Regions from separate parts of the Bradyrhizobium sp. 956_D2_N1_4 genome, predicted to be linked through region 2. Evidence: predicted binding sites of a transcription regulator. Region 2 holds the regulator's gene; each other region holds the start of a gene.
The links. The regulator LexA, encoded in region 2, represses DNA repair genes until DNA is damaged. The targets are predictions, from matches to a motif close to TGTTCNNNNTGTGTTCNG.

Region 1 (2,198 bases), 160 kb from region 2:
GGTAATCAGGCCGAACGCGTTGATCTTCGAACGATCGCGCAGGCCGCTGATCGCACTGATGTTGTCACCCGAGAAATCGGCCCAGTTGCCCTGGCCTTCGAAGCCGAACACCCAGTTGGCTGACTGCCAGCGGTAGCCGACCTGGCCGCCGACCGTGCCGCCGGTCGCGTTGTGGCAGCCTTCGCCTACGAGAACGCCACCGCCGATATCGACGTCCCAGCACTTGTGACTGGTGCCGCCGCCGCCGTTGATACCGATGTAGAAGCCGCTCCAGTCGTAGATGGTCGCGATCATCGGTGCCGGAGCCTTGGTGTAGGGACGCGCAGCGAGATCTGCCGCGCTTGCGGGAGCCGACAGCCCCAACGCGATTGCACCAATAGTACCAATCAAAATCTTATTCATTGCAGTCTCCCCCAGTTTCGGTCCGCTTCTCGAAGTCCCCGAAGCGGTTGATCAGGCGCGACGCCAATAAGAATCTAATTCCGAGCCAAGCGTAGCTTAGGCGGGAGGCGGAGTCCGTCTCCGGAATGCAACAGTCGGGCGGCATCTGAACTGCTTCTAACTTGATGAATGTTAAGCTGTTTCGCCGTCCTCAGGAATTCGGGGAAATTCCATTTGGCGCAGGCCGTCTTTGTGCAACGCGGTGTCGTCTTGCCAACGCAACAAGGTGAGGGGTGTCATAAGAACAAATCTGGAACGAGCCGGCCAGGGGTGCTATATGTGGGGATAAGTGGAGGGGTGACGGGCCGATCCGTCCGCGCAAGCGTATAGGGTCGCGTCAACAGGTTGCAGAGGACGCGGGCGCGTCCCGGGCCTTCTAAAATTCAGTGGCATTCGGAGTGGAGAGCGGCGATGGCGGGAAGCGTCAACAAGGTCATTCTGGTTGGAAATCTCGGCAAGGATCCCGAAATCCGCCGCACCCAGGACGGGCGGCCGATCGCGAATTTGAGCATCGCCACCTCGGAGACCTGGCGCGACAAGAATAGCGGCGAGCGCAAGGAAAAGACCGAGTGGCATCGCGTCGTGATCTTCAATGAAGGGCTCTGCAAGGTCGCCGAGCAGTACCTGAAGAAGGGCGCGAAGGTTTACATCGAGGGCGCGCTCCAGACCCGCAAATGGACCGACCAGAGCGGCGCCGAGAAGTACTCCACCGAGGTCGTGCTCCAGGGCTTCAACTCGACCCTGACGATGCTCGACGGCCGCGGCGGCGGTGGAGGCGGCAGCTTCGGCGACGAGCCGGGCGGCGATTTCGGCTCCTCCGGTCCCGTCAGCAGCGCGCCGCGCCGTGCCGTTGCCGCCGGCGGCGGCGGTGGTGGTGGCCGCAACAGCGACATGGACGACGATATCCCGTTCTGAGGCGGGCGGGGGCGCTTCGCCCCTGATGTCACCTTGCTCGCCTAGAACGACAGGATTCCTTACCAATTGATGGGCAAAGCTCGGTTTTTGCGGGCTTGCCTCATGTGCTGCCTCAGGCCTTTGACGAGGCGTGATGTGAATGATATTAACTTGATGTTAATCCTATTTACATGGGTCGGCCGTCGATCGGAGAAAGCCCTGCATGAGCGTTGCGCCGCTGCTTGAGGCCGCTCCAGCGATCCCGCTGCACGCCTTTGCCGCCATGGCCGCCTTCGTGCTCGGCCTCGTTCAGTTTGCCGCCCCCAAAGGCACGCTGCCGCACCGGACGATCGGCTGGATCTGGGTGGCGCTGATGGCGGTGGTGGCGGCCTCGTCGTTCTGGATCCATCAGATCCGCCTGGTCGGGCCGTTCAGCCCGATCCATCTCCTGTCGATCTTCACGCTGGTGATGCTACCGCTCGCGGTGTGGCGGGCGCACACCCATCGGGTCGCCGATCACCGGCGCATCATGATCATGACGTTCGTCGGCGCGCTCGTGATTGCCGGGCTGTTCACGCTGGTGCCTGGACGGATCATGCACCGGGTGATTTTCGGAGCCTAGGACGTGGTTCCATGCGGCTCATTCCGGCTTCCCTCGAGGCAGTGGTGCTGAGCTCGTAAGTCTCTGGAAAAACAGTCGGAAAAACCGCTTCCCCAGACCTCGCAAGGGTGGTTATCAGGGGGGCGATGCGCTATATGATTCCCAGATAAAATCTCACCGGATTTCCCCTTGGCTGACGACGACAACAAGCCCGGCGACCAGCCGGCGCAACCCTCGGACATTCGTCCCGTTTCCATCTACG
Region 2 (2,198 bases):
TCTTGCCGAACTTGCCGACGCGCGAATTGACGGTGCGCGTCCAGATCCAGCGATTGTCGTAGCGGACGTTGTCGGCGAAGGCGAGCTCCGTTCCCGGGAGCAGGCAGACCGCGACGGTCGGATCGGCCGCGGAGGCAAAGCCGCGCGTCGAGGTGCCGCGGAAAGTTGTCGTGACGATCGTCTCGCCGACTTCGGCGGGACGCGACGCGACGGCATGCAGGCTGTAGTCACACATCGGGTGCTCCTCATGCAGGGATGGCGACCCACGTCTCTTAATCGAGGCGCAGGCCTCTATCAGAGTGGAAATACCAAACGTTCTGCCGGGTTGTAGGCAAATCTACGGCTCGCCGCCGCAGGCCGCAATCACATTAACTTTCCCGAATCCGCCAGGAACAAAGCCCGCCCCTTTGCATTCTGCAGGCGCGTGTCAGCGCCCCGCAGGCGCCGACCAGCCGGAATATTGCCAGCCCGGCCGCGACGGTTGGTCGACGGCGTCGAGGGCCTTGCGGACTTGCTCGCTTACGGCGGTGTCCTTGCGGACATGGGGCCGCGATTGCGCGGCCAAGGCTTGCACGGCCAAGGCTTGCACGGCCAAGGCTTGCACGGCCAAGGCTTGTACGTCCAAGGCTTGTACGTCCAAGGCTTGCGACGCTGATGCTGCGATCAGCGCCACAGCAATTGTGCTCAGAACGATCCGGCGCATGACTTCTCCTCGAACCTGAAGGCCGCGAAGCAGGGCTGCTTCGTGCGGCGTGCCGAGGATTTACCGCTGGAGGAGGGGCCGGATAATCTGCGCGAAACCAGAAAGACTATCCAGCGGAAGCGGACAATCGTCCGCTCCAATCTCGGATCGGCGCCGCCGATCGAAAGCGCGCGGGGCGCCAAATAACCGATACCGGCACGTCCGGTATCAATACTTCCGGTACAGCCCGATCAGCTTGCCCTGGATCTTCACCCGGTTGGGCGGCAGAATGCGGACCTCATAGGCCGCATTGGCGGGCTCGAGCGCGATCGAGGCGCCGCGGCGGCGGAAGCGCTTGAGCGTCGCCTCCTCGTCGTCGATCAGCGCCACCACGATATCGCCGGTATCGGCGCTCTCGTTGCGCTGGATCAGCGCCATGTCGCCGTCGAGAATGCCGGCCTCGACCATGGAATCGCCGCGCACTTCGAGCGCGTAATGTTCGCCCGAGCCGAGCATGTCAGGCGGTACGCTGATGGTGTGGCTGCGGGTCTGCAAGGCCTCGATCGGCGTACCGGCCGCGATGCGGCCCATCACGGGGACCGCGACGGGGCGCTCGCCCTCGTCCGCCGGCGGGCTCGAAGTCGTGCGGACCTTGCCGAGATTGCCTTCGATGACGCTCGGCGTGAAGCCGCGGCGGCTGCCGGCAGCGGCCTGAAGCTCGGGCAGCTTGATCACCTCGATGGCGCGGGCCCGGTTGGGCAGGCGCCGGATGAAGCCGCGCTCCTCGAGCGCAGTGATCAGGCGATGGATGCCCGATTTCGAGCGCAGGTCGAGCGCGTCCTTCATCTCATCGAAGGAGGGCGGCACGCCGCTTTCCTTCAGCCGTTCGCTGATGAACCGCAGGAGCTCGTATTGTTTGCGCGTTAACATCTCGACCAAAATCCCCCGGTTGATGTCGTTCGATTCCGAGACGCTGAATTCAGCAGTAAGCCGCTACATTCTCGAAACAAATCATGAACAGACACTATATGTTCGATACATGTTCCGCAACTGCTTAATTTACCGTGAACGCGACAAAGTTCGCGGAACGCACGCGAACGAAGCGCTCAGACGGGCAGCCGCAAGACCTCGCAAGGCGTGCCGGCTTCGGCCTTCGACGCGAATGGCGCGCGCACGAGAAGTGCCTGTGCCGCAGCGAGATTCGCAAGCAGCGAGGAATCCTGGTGATTGACCGGAAGGGCGACGAGCGTGCCGTCATCGCGGAGCTCGAGGCGTGCGCGCAGGTAATCCTCGCGCTGGTCGTTGGCGCCGACATCGCGGCCGAGCACCGCGCGTTCGCGGCGGTGATGAATCATCGAACGGCCCGAAAGCGCGCGAATCAACGGCACCATGAACAGGAAGCCGCAAACGTAGGATGACACGGGATTGCCGGGCAGGCCGATCACGCGCATCGCGCCGAGCCGCCCGTTCATCATCGGCTTGCCCGGCCGCATCGCTATCTTCCAGAACGCCATCG
Region 3 (2,198 bases), 150 kb from region 2:
GATGGCGAGCTCCTTGTCGGGGATGACGAGGTCCTCGTCGACATGCTGCTCGACGCCGAGGCCGCCGCAGGCCGGGCAGGCGCCGTAGGGATTGTTGAACGAGAATAGGCGCGGCTCGATCTCCGGAATCGTGAAGCCGGAGACGGGGCAAGCGAATTTTTCCGAGAACAGGATGCGCTCAGGCCCGCTCTTGTCGTGGATTTTTGCGGTCTTCTTCTTCTCCTCGACGGGCGCAGCCGCTGCAGGCGCATCGGCGAACTCGACGACGGCGAGGCCCTCCGCGAGCTTCAGCGCGGTCTCAAAGCTTTCGGCGAGGCGCTGGCCGATGTCGGCGCGCACCACGATGCGGTCGACCACGACGTCGATGTCGTGCGGAAATTTCTTGTCGAGCGTCGGCGCCTCCGCGAGCTCATGGAAGGTGCCGTCGATCTTGACGCGCTGAAAACCCTTCTTGAGCCATTCGGCGAGTTCCTTGCGGTACTCGCCCTTGCGGCCGCGCACGACCGGGGCGAGCAGATAGAGGCGGGTGCCTTCGGGCAGCGCCAGCACGCGGTCGACCATCTGCGAGACGGTCTGGCTCTCGATCGGCAGACCCGTGGCGGGCGAATAGGGCACGCCGACGCGCGCCCAGAGCAGGCGCATGTAGTCGTAGATCTCGGTGACGGTGCCGACGGTCGAGCGCGGGTTCTTCGAGGTCGTCTTCTGCTCGATCGAGATCGCCGGCGACAGGCCGTCGATCTGGTCGACATCAGGCTTCTGCATCATCTCCAGGAACTGGCGCGCATAGGCCGACAGCGATTCGACGTAGCGGCGCTGGCCCTCCGCATAGATGGTGTCGAAGGCGAGCGAGGATTTGCCGGAGCCTGACAGCCCGGTGAACACCACCAGCTTGTCGCGGGGAATCTCGACGTCGACATTCTTGAGGTTGTGCTCGCGCGCGCCACGAATCGTAATTGCGCGCAGGCTGGATCCCGCGTTCTGCTGTTGGCGCTTCGCCTTGATCACTTCATCCATCCGAGTTGCCCTCAAGGAATCCCAAAGGTGCGCGATCGCGCCAACAAAAAAGGCGCGCGTCGCCCGGAACCGGGATCGGCGCCGATGGGTATGGCAGCGAACGTAGGAAGAACGGGGACGGATTTCCAGTGGCGTGTGCGAATCGTCAACGGATTGTTGGCGCGCTGGCGGCATCTGGCAGGAGCAGGGCCCCCGGAACATGCGAAGGGCCGGCGCGAGGCCAGCCCTTCGTTCGCGTTTGAATGCGGATTTGGGGCAATCCGCACATGATCAGGACTTGGAGGTTCCTGAGGGAAGCTTGGTCTCAGTATTTGGCGACGACCGGGCCGCCCCAGCGGTAATTGATGCGGATCAGGCCCATGTCGATATCCTGGCCGATCCGGTCGGTGCGCGGGGCGAAGCCGCCGACGAGCGTTGCGAAGTCGGCGCTGTGATGGCCGAGGAAGACATGGTTGTACTCGCCGCCGACCGACCAGTTCTCGGCAAAGCCCCATTCCACGCCGATGCCGATGGTGTAGCCCCAGCGGGTCTGGTTGACGCTGTTGAACACCGCGGCCGGGACGCCGGGGACGAAGGTGTCGTACTTGTCGTGCGCCACCGCGGCGCCGGCCTTGCCATAGAAGAGCAGGTTGTTGACGGCGTAGCCCATCTGGCCAGTGAACAGGCCGAAGCTGTCGATCTTGGTCTGGTTGGTGAACAGCGGCAGCGCCACGCTGACATTGCTGCCCTTGAAGTCGGCCCAGTTGCCCTGGCCCTCGATGCCGAACACCCAGCGCGACTTCTGCCAGCGATAGCCGAGTTGTCCGCCGATCGTGCCACCGCCCGCATTGTGACAGCCTTCGCCAACGGCCGGATCGACAGCGACGCCGAGCGCGCGGGTCACGCCCCAGCATGCATGGGCCAGCCCGCCGCCGCCGTTGATGCCGACATAGATGCCGCTCCAGTCGTAGAGGGGAACGGCGGCCGCCGGTGCCTTGTAGATCGGGAGATCGGCGGCGGTAGCCGGCGCGACCGCGCCAAGTGCGAACAGGCTGACCGCAGCCAGCATCCACGTCTTCATGTCACGTCCCCAACTCGCCAAAACCATTCGCGGACGCCTTGCGCGCGCCTCACGACTCCAAGACGGTTGGGTGCACCCTCGCGCGAAAACAAAAAGGCCGGCGCAAGGCCGGCCTTTCGTAACG
Region 4 (2,198 bases), 5.6 Mb from region 2:
GGCCTGCACCGCGAGGAATTTCACGACCTTGCCGTAGCGCGCGCAGTGATCGACCGCGACCTGCCGCGCATCAGCCTGGGTCGCCAGCGAATAAGCGATGATGCCGCCGGTGTCGTTGCCCTTGAACGGAGGCACCGGAAGGAGATCGGCGCGTGCCGACTGGCTGGCCATCATCCCCAGGGCAAGAAAGCCCGCGGCCGCAATGATTCGCATTCCCGTTACTCCAATTGGTTGGGACCAGTTTACGGTGCCGGGAGGTCCATGAAAAGAACTGATGCCCCGCCGGCTGCGAGGTTGGGGTCAACTCTTGGCCAAGTGTTGCCGCGCTGCACTTGACCTGCCCCGGCCTTCGCGGCACCGTCCATCCTTCGCAAGACCCAGCTGTCCGGATTGCCCATGCGCGCCCTCCCCCTGAAATCGCTCCGCTTTGCCACCTTGCTTGGCCTCATGTTCGGGGCGCTGTCGCTCGGTGAGGCCAGGGCCGCCAATCCGCTGGAGCTGAACTTCTGGCTGAACGGGCCGCGCTATGACGGCGCCGTCGTCGATTGCGAGAGGGCGCTGCCGACCATCGCCACCCAGTTCTGGGAGAAGGAAAGCTCGTTCTGGAATTCCTCGTTGAAGATCACCGGCTTCGCCGCCGTTCACGAGATCGCGTTCCGGCCCTGGCAGTCTGACAACATTCCGCGCCGCTATTGCACCGGCGACGCCATGCTCAATGACGGAAAGGTGCGCAAGGTGCATTTCTCGATCATCGAGGATGGCGGCTTCTCCGGCTACGGCAATGGTGTGGAATGGTGCGTGGTCGGGCTCGACCGCAACTGGGCCTACAATCCGTCCTGCCGCGCCGCCAGGCCCTGAGGCTCGATCGAAAGGCCTGAATCGGACTGATCAGGCGCCTGACGGGCCGGCCCGAATTTTGTTCTTGAAATGTTCTTGTTGCCTGCTAGGCTGACTGCACAGTCTAGTTGAGGGGCGTCGCCATGTTTCATTTTAGATTGCATTCGTTCACCCGTCTCGTGATCTCACTGACCCTCCCCCTGGTTCTGGCCGCCGGGCTGGTCGCGCTGCCGGGCGGCGCGAAGGCCCAGGACAAACGGCAGAACGCGCCCGGCGAATTCGACTTCTATGTGCTGTCGCTGTCATGGTCGCCCTCCTTCTGCGAGGAGGCGTCCGAGCGCAACCGCGGCGGCGGCGGTGGTCGCTCGCAGATGCAGTGCAGCGGGCGGCCCTACGCGTTCGTGGTGCACGGGCTGTGGCCGCAATATGAGAATGGCTTCCCTGAATATTGCCAGCGGCCCTCGCCACGCCTGAACCGCAACATCGTCTCTTCGATGCTCGATTTGATGCCGGCGCCGGGGCTGATCTTCAACGAGTGGGACAAGCACGGCACCTGCTCCGGGCTCGACAGCCGCAATTATTTCGAGACGATCCGAAAGGCGCGCGCCGCGATCAAGATCCCGGCGGAATATCTCGAACTGTCGCAGGCCAAGACCGTGGCGCCGGGCGAGGTGGAGGAAGCCTTCATCAAGGCCAATGCGGGCCTGAGCAACGCGGCCATCTCGGTCACCTGCAACCGGACCCGGCTCTCGGAGGTCCGCATCTGCCTCAGCAAGGACCTGCAATTCCGGGCCTGCGAGGAGATCGAGCGCCGCGCCTGCCGCCGCGACCAGGTGACGATGCCGCCGATCAGAGGTGGCTAGTCCAACTGCTCATGCCCCGTACGCCGCGCCGCTTCGGCGGTGCGCTGCAGAATCGGGGCCTATGCTGCATGGGAATCCAGACCCGGGCCCTGGCCCGCAACGCTAAGAGCGTTGCAGCGCGTCCGGGACAGACGCGCATGCCGCTTTGCTCAAGCCGTGACGTAGCGTAGTCCTGTCTCATGAACTACCGTCACGCCTTCCACGCCGGAAACTTCGCCGATGTCATCAAGCACATCGTGCTCGCGCGCATCATTACTTACCTCCAGGACAAGCCGGGGGCATTCCGTGTCATCGACACCCATGCCGGCGCCGGCCTCTATGATCTCGAAAGCGACGAGGCGCGCCGCAGCGGCGAATGGCTGACCGGCATCGCGCGGCTGATGCAGGCGCGCCTGTCGAACGACGCCGTGGCGCTGGCCAAGCCCTATCTCGACATCGTTCGTGCCTACAATCCGAAGGGCGAACTCAAGGCCTATCCGGGTTCGCCGCTGATCACGC

Region 1: AB7535_RS16385 (single-stranded DNA-binding protein) is a predicted target of LexA. The motif match lies at 682-699, and genes of this name have one in related genera.
Region 3: uvrA (excinuclease ABC subunit UvrA) is a predicted target of LexA. The motif match lies at 1,111-1,128, and genes of this name have one in related genera.
Region 4: AB7535_RS43640 (ribonuclease T2 family protein) is a predicted target of LexA. The motif match lies at 918-935, and genes of this name have one in related genera.

What each region holds. Positions count from the first base shown of each region.
Region 1 covers NZ_CP197237.1:3,489,213-3,491,410, reverse strand. Annotated here, with positions in the region: gene AB7535_RS16390 (outer membrane protein) at 1-402, opposite strand, end outside; gene AB7535_RS16385 (single-stranded DNA-binding protein) at 853-1,356, shown strand; gene AB7535_RS16380 (DUF2306 domain-containing protein) at 1,559-1,957, shown strand; gene gyrA (DNA gyrase subunit A) at 2,126-2,198, shown strand, end outside.
Region 2 covers NZ_CP197237.1:3,646,389-3,648,586, reverse strand. Annotated here, with positions in the region: gene AB7535_RS17115 (hypothetical protein) at 1-235, opposite strand, end outside; gene AB7535_RS17110 (hypothetical protein) at 428-703, opposite strand; gene lexA (transcriptional repressor LexA) at 911-1,612, opposite strand; gene AB7535_RS17100 (molybdopterin molybdotransferase MoeA) at 1,789-2,198, opposite strand, start outside.
Region 3 covers NZ_CP197237.1:3,494,646-3,496,843, reverse strand. Annotated here, with positions in the region: gene uvrA (excinuclease ABC subunit UvrA) at 1-1,014, opposite strand, end outside; gene AB7535_RS16410 (outer membrane protein) at 1,319-2,074, opposite strand.
Region 4 covers NZ_CP197237.1:9,202,804-9,205,001, reverse strand. Annotated here, with positions in the region: gene AB7535_RS43650 (hypothetical protein) at 1-213, opposite strand, end outside; gene AB7535_RS43645 (hypothetical protein) at 397-858, shown strand; gene AB7535_RS43640 (ribonuclease T2 family protein) at 981-1,700, shown strand; gene AB7535_RS43635 (23S rRNA (adenine(2030)-N(6))-methyltransferase RlmJ) at 1,880-2,198, shown strand, end outside.